One region of the Arthrobacter sp. K5 genome, then DNA from elsewhere that is predicted to be linked to it. Evidence: riboswitches for the same ligand, from Rfam matches in the RefSeq annotation. Region 1 holds a riboswitch; the other holds the start of a gene.
The links. A riboswitch is a leader RNA that binds a small molecule or an ion and turns the genes downstream of it on or off. The one in region 1 is predicted to bind cyclic di-AMP.
Positions count from the first base shown of each region.

Region 2: it holds a riboswitch for cyclic di-AMP, as region 1 does, so the genes downstream of both, ABRP34_RS13255 (LysM peptidoglycan-binding domain-containing protein) here and ABRP34_RS18720 (M23 family metallopeptidase) in region 1, are expected to answer to the same signal.

Region 1 covers NZ_CP159279.1:4,102,044-4,106,207, forward strand. The annotation lists gene serC (phosphoserine transaminase) at 1-506, opposite strand, end outside; gene ABRP34_RS18715 (metal-dependent transcriptional regulator) at 854-1,549, shown strand; cyclic di-AMP (ydaO/yuaA leader) riboswitch at 1,700-1,942, shown strand; gene ABRP34_RS18720 (M23 family metallopeptidase) at 1,954-2,778, shown strand; cyclic di-AMP (ydaO/yuaA leader) riboswitch at 2,891-3,084, shown strand; gene ABRP34_RS18725 (C40 family peptidase) at 3,245-3,847, shown strand; gene ABRP34_RS18730 (NlpC/P60 family protein) at 3,948-4,164, shown strand, end outside.
Region 2 covers NZ_CP159279.1:2,940,449-2,944,612, forward strand. The annotation lists gene ABRP34_RS13245 (cytosine permease) at 1-460, opposite strand, end outside; gene ABRP34_RS13250 (nuclear transport factor 2 family protein) at 457-870, opposite strand; gene ABRP34_RS13255 (LysM peptidoglycan-binding domain-containing protein) at 1,139-2,056, opposite strand; cyclic di-AMP (ydaO/yuaA leader) riboswitch at 2,062-2,230, opposite strand; gene ABRP34_RS13260 (NAD(P)(+) transhydrogenase (Re/Si-specific) subunit beta) at 2,394-3,767, opposite strand; gene ABRP34_RS13265 (NAD(P) transhydrogenase subunit alpha) at 3,764-4,126, opposite strand; gene ABRP34_RS13270 (Re/Si-specific NAD(P)(+) transhydrogenase subunit alpha) at 4,126-4,164, opposite strand, start outside.

The DNA of each region.
Region 1 (4,164 bases):
GCGCCCTCGTCGGCGCCATTCACCCGCTGGACGGGCGCGGCAACACCCGTTGAGGTCTCGTTCTGCGGCCAGGCGTAAACGTCAACGCCCGCCTCGGCCTTGGGGGCGGGGCAGGTGCCGGGCTCGGACTTGATGATGGAGGATTCCGCAAGGAACGGCGCCTTGTTGGTGGCCGCGGCGAACTTGGACCCGAATTCGCCGAACGACAGGTGCTGCGCCTTCTGTTCCACCAGGCCGAAGCTGGCGACATCCCAGAACGCGGTGGAACCGCCGACACCCAGGACCACTTCGTAGCCTTCGGGGGCACGGAAGAAAGTGCTGAGGCCTTCGCGGACGGAGCCAACGAGGTTCTTCACCGGGGCCTGGCGGTGGGACGTGCCAAGGAGCGTCGTGGCGGCTGCGGAGAGCGCCTCGATCTGCTCCGGCCTGACCTTGGAGGGACCGGCGCCGAACCGTCCGTCCTTGGGCAGGAGGTTTGCGGGAATAGTGATGCTGGTGTCGCTCACAGTGGCTCCAATTTTCGGCATGGAAATGCGGTTCGGCTGGGTCGGGGCGATGGCCGGCAGACAACCTTGACCGCCACGTCGACCCTCCTTATTCTGCCCGAAGCGCCGATACCGGAGGAACACGCCCCCGTCATAGTCCAGTCACTGAGACAGTGCCCGCCGCCCGCCCTGCGAATTATCCGGACTAATTCAAAATAGGCTAAGCTGGCACTGAACGTACGGGCAGACAGCCGGTGCTGCGCCGCCGTCGGATATACGACCGCCGCTGCAGCTTGCCGGATCCCGGTGCGGCGGGCCCGCGGTACGGTGGGACGGACACAAATACTGTGCTCGAGGAGCTGAGCTGAATGACGGATCTGATCGACACCACGGAGATGTACCTTCGCACCATTCTGGAGCTGGAGGAAGAGAACATCGTGGCGCTTCGGGCACGCATCGCCGAACGCCTCCGCCACTCGGGCCCCACCGTTTCCCAGACCATCGGCAGGATGGAGCGCGACGGCCTAGTCGTCGTCTCCAATGACCGCCACCTTGAACTGACCGAAGTGGGCCGGAAGCGCGCCACCGAGGTGATGCGCAAGCACCGGCTCGCCGAACGCCTCCTCGCCGACGTCATCGGCCTCGACTGGGCCTACGTGCATGACGAGGCCTGCCGGTGGGAGCACGTCATGAGCGAACGGGTGGAGCGCAGGATTTACGAATTGCTCGACCACCCCACAGAGTCGCCGTACGGCAACCCGATCCCCGGCCTTGCGGCGCTGGGCGGGCCGCCTGCCAGCCCCTTTACGGACGGGGTGGTGAGCCTGCTCGATGCCATGACCGGCTACGGCCCGGAATCCCAGGTCACCGTCATCCGTCTGGCAGAACCCATCCAGGTGGAGCCGGAGCTGCTGCTCCAGCTGGATGAAGGCGGGATCCGGCCCGGCGCTGCCGTCTCGCTGGAGCGTGTGGGGGAGTACATCTCTGTCCGCGTGCCCGGTTTCGAAGGTGCCCTTGAGCTGCCGCCGGAAGTGGCTGCGCACGTGTTCGTGCGAGTCGGCTAGCTTCTCAACAGCCCCTCGGGGCCCATGACGCATCTGTCTGACATCTGCAGGCAGGATGACCTACCACTTTTGCACAGTGAATATAACGGAATTATTACTGTGCCTTTTAATCGCCTATAGTTAAACGGCAACGCCGATACACAAGCGTTACCTGATCTGGAGCCGAACCCTGCCAGCAGATCAGCAGCACGAGTCACCCACTGGCAGGGGCGGGGGAACCACAACCGGCTGTTTCTAACAGCCTTGGGGTGAAGTCCGCAGCAGCAAGTCTCTTCCGCAGAAGGAATCCTCCTGGGATACCCCTGTGCCGGAATGGCTTGTTACGGCGGACCGGGTCCGAACTCTCTGACCCGAATCCGACAGCTAACTTCGCAGGCTATCCAGAGAGGAAACAGTACTTGTCCATGCAGAATGCCCGGGGCCGCCGCCGCGCGTCCGGTCCCGCTCCGGAGCCGCGCCTCGCGGAGGCCATTGCCGCGGACCGTCCCCGGGACGCCCAGCGTGAAGCGCGCCGTCGCCGCCGGGGTCCGTTCCGGCAGGTTACGGATTTCGCCTCGGCCAGCGGCGTTGGGCAAAAAGCCGGCGTAGCCCTTGCCGCCACGGGCCTGCTGCTGACTGTGACCGTCCCCGCCACCAGTCCTGTTCTTGCCGCCGGAGAGCAGCAGGGAGAGGCGTCCGCGTCCGTTGCCTCCCCGGCCCAGCCCAAAGTCTCGGCTGAAGCGGCGGCAAAGATCGACTTCAGCCGCACGTCCGTCTCCACCACCGGTGACCCGGACGGAAAGCTCAAGCAGCTCCTGAGCGCCCAGTCGGCCGGCAGCATCAGCCGTTCGGCGTCGGTGGGCACCTTGGGTGGCCCGCTGACCACGCTGGTCAAGTCCTCGCCGTTCGGTTACCGGGTCAGCCCGATCACCGGCGGCGCCGGCGAGTTCCACCGCGGCCAGGACTTTGCCGCCCAGTGCGGCACCGAGGTGCTGGCCGCAGCCAGCGGCACTGTGACATTCTCGGGGTGGCACCCGTACGGGGGAGGCAACCGCGTGGTGATCGACCACGGCAACGGCCTCGAGACCACGTATAACCACCTGTCGTCCTCCAGCGTCCAGGTTGGCCAGAAGGTCACCCGCGGCGAAGTAATCGCCCTCAGCGGGACCACAGGCGCCTCCACCGGCTGCCACCTCCACTTCGAGGTGATGATCAACGGGGACGTCGTTGATCCCACCGGCTGGCTCTGAGCCAAGCCGAGTGAGCACTCTCATTCCTGTGACACGCCGTGACCTGAATGTGACATTGGCTCCGAACTGCTGTACCGTCTAAACCGCGTCAACTTTTCCGAAGTTGACGCTCTTGAGTGGATTGCCTAACTCTGCCACCGCTCAAGGTCCGTTCGCATTACATCGTCTGGCAGGGGCGGGGGAACCAATTTTGGTCTTCGCAAGAAGGCCTTGGGGTTAAGTCGCAATGCTTCCCAGGAAGCGGAGCGGCCGGGTGACTCCCATCCGAATCCGACAGCTCACCTCGTAGGCATTGGGAGAGGCTACCTTCGTGTCTTCACGCCACAATGCCGCGCGCCACCGCGCGCACACGGTTCGTATGAACCCGTTGGACTCCGTGTCCAAAGCGGTTAGCGCCAATGCCGGCACAGTAGGTCGCCAGGCAGCTGTTATCGCAGCTGCTTCAGGACTCATCCTGAGTGTTGGCATGCCTGCCAACGCAGCCGACGCCAACATTGGTGTTTCCGCCTCCTCGGAGACCGGTTCCCAGGCATCGCAGCTTGCTGTGACCGCCGCACCCACCGCCACTGTCTCCTTCGAGCGCCCTGCCGTCACCACGGTGGCAGCCCCGGTCGCCGAAACCATCGCTCCCCAGTCGAACGATGAGAGCCAGACGGCCGACGCAAGCCAGGCCGGCAGCGAGATCGCAGGTGCGGCCCTGGCCGTCACCGCCAAGTCCACCGATGGTGCGGCCTCCGCCGCAGCTTCCGGGCTGGCTGCAATCGCGTACACCGGCATTGGCAGCCCCTACGTCTGGGGCGGTACCACGCCCAGCGGCTGGGACTGCTCCGGCTTTACCCAGTGGGTTTACGCTCAGGCAGGCATCAGCATTCCCCGCGTCAACGCGTGGAACGCCATGAAGCCCACTTCAACGCCTGCTCCCGGCGACCTGGTCATGCAGAACGGCGGCGCCCACGTGGGCATCTACGTCGGCAACGGCATGATGATCAGCGCGCTGAACCCCTCGCAGGGCACTCTCCTGCACGCGGTGTCCGCAACGGGCACGTCCGCTTTTTACACCCTTCGCTAAGAATCCGATTCGAGGCGGGCCGGCTTACCCCCAAGATGCCGGCGCGTCGATAACCCATGGCCTGCTACCGCGGTCCGTGGAACACGAAAGAGAGAAATTAATGACTACACGTGCGACCATTGCACGGCACCGCGCCGAGGTCACCAAGACCAACTCGCTGGCTGTCATTGCCAAGGCCGTCGGCGACAACGCCGGTGGCGTGGGCCGCCAGGCTGCAGTTATCGCTGCTGCGTCCGGTCTTGTCCTGACCAGCGGCATCGCCGCCAACGCCGCTGAGACCAACGTTCAGCGCGAATCCGCCGCGGCCTCCACGCTGG
Region 2 (4,164 bases), 1.2 Mb from region 1:
CGCCGTAGGCGAGGCTTAGCGTCACGGCGTTTTGGGGCAGGCCCACCAGGCGGTTCGCGCCCCCTACCAGCGCGTCCCCTGAACTCCACACGGAGATGGAGAAGAAGGCGAAGGCTGTCAGGAGTGACAGGAAGGATCCCACCACACGGCCGTGCACGCCCAGGTGCCCGGACGACGAAACGGCATTGTTCATTCCGTTGGTCGGGCCGAAAACGGCCATTGGGCAAAGTATCAGGCCACCAACCACCACGCCCAGGACCGTGGCCAACAGCGCGTCCTTGAAGGACAGCCCAAAGAGGATGGGAAACGACCCCAGGACTACCGTGGCGAAGGTGTTCGCGCCGCCGAACACGAGACGGAACAGATCCAGCGGTTTTGCGGTCCGGTCGGCGGCGGGAATCGGCTCGATGCCATGCTTTTCGACCTCGGTCACGGCAGGGGCTTTGAGTTCGTTTGTCATGAGATTGCCTTTGGGCTAGCCGGCGCCGGAGAGAGATGCTCGTGAAGGGCGAGCACGCTGCCAGACTCCGTCCTGGTGAAAATGATGGTCTCCCTCTCGTGAAGGGTCTCTTTGGTGCCGGCGACGTCGATGACGGTTTCGACATCGTGGCTGAAAACGGCGGTTGGGCCGGCGATCTGGATACGCGGATTAGAGCTGGTGCACCCTGCGACCTGCCAACCATCCTGGAGCCAGTTCTGCCACAGGGCGCGGTATTCCCCGCGCGAGGTGAGGCGGTCCGGTTCGGAATGGAAGACGAAGGTCGCGTCAGGCGCGAAACAGTCGAAGTAGTCGTCTGTGTTGGTGGCCGCGAAGGCGGTCATCAGCCTCGTCGCTGCTGCCTCAACCTCGGCGGTGGTGATTAGGTCCACGGGAACTCACTCTCGGCGTTGCTTGCGAAGTTTCAGCCGTGACGTGTCCCACCTCACATCCGGTCAGGTTGCCAGTTAACCGTCTCGGTATCCATAGGTCAACAATTGTTGCGTGGAAGTGACATTTTATGTCAGCCGCGGACGGCCGCGGAGCTTGCGTGGCCGCCGGGGAGCCGCGAAGCGGGCGTGAAGCAAGCTCAACTGCCACCAAACGCAGCAGCGGCGGGTGCCGATGCACCCGCCGCTGCCGTGTAAACCCTTCCGACTGCTAAGCGTTCACCCGCACGTAAGTGGAGCCGGTGAGCCAGGAGGCCGGGTGCACGATGGTTTCGTTGACACCGTTCATGCCGCTGCTGATGGCCTGCCCGCCGCCGATGTAGACGCCGACGTGTCCCGCGCTGATGATCAGGTCCCCGGGCTGCGGGGCCGAAACCGGAGTTCCGTACTGGTGGAACTGTGCGGGCGCGAGGTCGCCGACGGACTTGCCGACGGAGCGCAGGGCCTGCTCCACCAGGACGGTGCAGTCCTGGGTGGCACCGAGCTGCGCCCGGGCGGAGGCCACAATGGCTGCGCCGGTGCCGCTGGCTGCCGGAGCGGTTGCTGCCGGCGTTATCGACGCGGAGGCGTTGTAGATCCCCATGCCGGTCGGCTCGGGGACAGCCGGGGCCGCAGGGGCCGCCGGCGCGGCAGGAACCTCAGGCACCGCGGGTGCTGCCGGAGCCGCAGGTACTGCGGGGGCTGCAGCTGCGCCCGGCCCGGGGATGAAGATCTGGTCACCTGGGTAAATGACCGAGGCCAGGGACAGGCCGTTCTCTGCCAGAAGAGCATCGAGGCTGACGCCGTGGCGTGCTGCGATGGCGCCAAGGGTGTCGCCGGGCTCAACGGTGTGAGACGCTCCGGCAACAGCAGATCCGCCGCCCGCCGGGGCCGGGACTGCCGGCGCGGCGGGGGCAGCAAGCGCCTGGCCAGCGACAGACTGGGCAGCGGCGTCCGGCGTCTCAGGGGCGTAGGAACCTGCGTGGGCGGGCGCCCCGGCGCCGAAGAGGAGACCGGAAGCGACGGCGGCTGCTGCCGCCGGCTTGGCAACCGTGGCGGCGTTGGACTTGAGGGAATACGACAGGCCCTGCAGGGCGATGGACGTCGTGGGGGTGGCGCGATGGCGCGCGGACATGGACTTACGTGACATGGTGGTTTGCCTCTCCCATGCCTGCGGGGTGAGCTGTCGGGTTCGGATGGGAGTCACCCGGTCCTGCCCGCGGCTAGGCGGAGCGTCTGGACTTAACCCCTAGGCCTCGACTCGCAAGGCCGGTAAAAAGGTGGTTCCCCCGTCCCTGCCTGTTGGTCGTAGCGAACGGATCCCGGTCAGCGGCAGGGCTCGGCATTCTGCCCGGGAATGCCCTGAGCGGAACCAGGACACCGCCCGAGGCTATCGCACTCACGCAGCAAAAGTCACATTTCGGTAACGGACGGAGGCGGAGGCGGTACTGCAGGAGCCGGGATAGAGGGTCCCCGAAGGCCCCACCCTACAGGGCCTTTACCGCGCCCAGCACCTTCGTCAGGGACTCCTTCGCGTCGCCGAACAGCAGCGTTGTCTGCGGCTCGAACATGAGGTCGTTCTCAATCCCGGCGAACCCGGGCCGCATGGAGCGCTTGAGGAACACCACCTGACGCGCGTCCGCCACCTCAAGGATCGGCATCCCGTAGATCGGCGAGCCTGCGGTGGTCTTCGCGGCGGGGTTCACGACGTCGTTCGCGCCCACCACCAGCGCGACGTCGGCAGTGCGGAACTCGGAGTTGATCTCGCCCATTTCCTTGAGCGATTCGTAGGGCACATTGGCCTCGGCAAGGAGCACGTTCATGTGCCCGGGCATGCGTCCCGCCACGGGGTGGATGGCGAAGTCCACGCGGATGCCCCGGGATTCCAGGGCCTGCGCCAGCTCTGCCGCGGTGTGCTGTCCCTGCGCAACGGCGAGCCCGTAGCCGGGAACGATGATCACGCGCTGCGCGTAGCCCAGCAGTACAGCCACGTCCTCCGGGCTGGATGAGCGGACCGGGCGGTCGCTCACGACGGTGGATCCCGCCGTCGAACCTCCCCGGAACGCGCCGAACAGGATGCCGGCCACGCTGCGGCCCATGGCCGCGGCCATCGCCCGGGTGAGGATGGTGCCCGATGCCCCCACCAGCGTGCCCGCCACCACGAGGAGCACGTTCCCCAGCACCAGGCCGGACGCGGCAACGGCGAGGCCGGTGAACGCGTTGAGCAGCGAGATGACGATCGGCACATCGGCGCCGCCCACGGGCAGCACCAGCAGCACGCCTGCCACCAGGCCCAGCAGGAGGAGCAGCAGCGCCAGGGCGAGCGAGCCACCCGTCACGACGGCGGCCGCGGCACCGACGGCGGCGAGCAGCACCGCCCCCATGAGCACCGGCAGGCCGGGGAACACCACGGGGCGGGTGGTCATGAGCTCCTGCAGCTTTGCGAACGTCACGGCTGAGCCGGCGAAGGACACCGCCCCTACCAGCAGGGTGAAAACGACGGCGACGCGCACCCAGGCGTCCTCCGCATGCGGCAGTTCCAGCAGCGCCACGAGGGCGGCGGCGCCGCCGCCCACCCCGTTGAAGAGGGCGACGAGCTGGGGCATCTGGGTCATCTTGACGCGCCTGGCCACGGGGGCGGCCACACCGGAACCGACGGCAATGGCGCCGAGGATCAGGGGGACGTTGTCCAGCCGGGTCGAGAAAAAGACAGTAACGACGGCGACCAGCGCACCGAAGGCGCCGATGAGGTTGCCGCGGCGGGCGGTGCGCGGCGAGTTGAGGCCCTTCAGCGCCAGGATGAAGAAGACGGCGGCCGCGAGGTAGAGCAGGGCGGTGACGTTGGGGTCGAGGAGGATCACCGCGTGGCCTCCGTGTTCTCCTTGGTTTCAGGCTGGGCGACGCCCGGAGCCCCAACCCCGGGGGCGGGCTTCGCCGGTTTTTCCTTGCGGCCGCGGAACATCTCCAGCATGCGGTCCGTTACCACGAAACCGCCCACAAGGTTCGCCGTGGCGAGGACCACCGCCAGCAGCGCCACCGCGAGCACCCAGGGGTGCGTGGCCTGCCCGGCGACGATGATGGCACCCACCAGGATGATCCCGTGAATGGCATTCGCACCGGACATCAGCGGCGTATGCAGCGTGCTGGACACCTTCGACACCACTTCGAAGCCGACAAACACCGCAAGCACGGTGATGGTCAGCAGGCTGATACCGTCCATCAGACCACCCCTTCGTTTTCCGACGCCTTTTCCGGCCC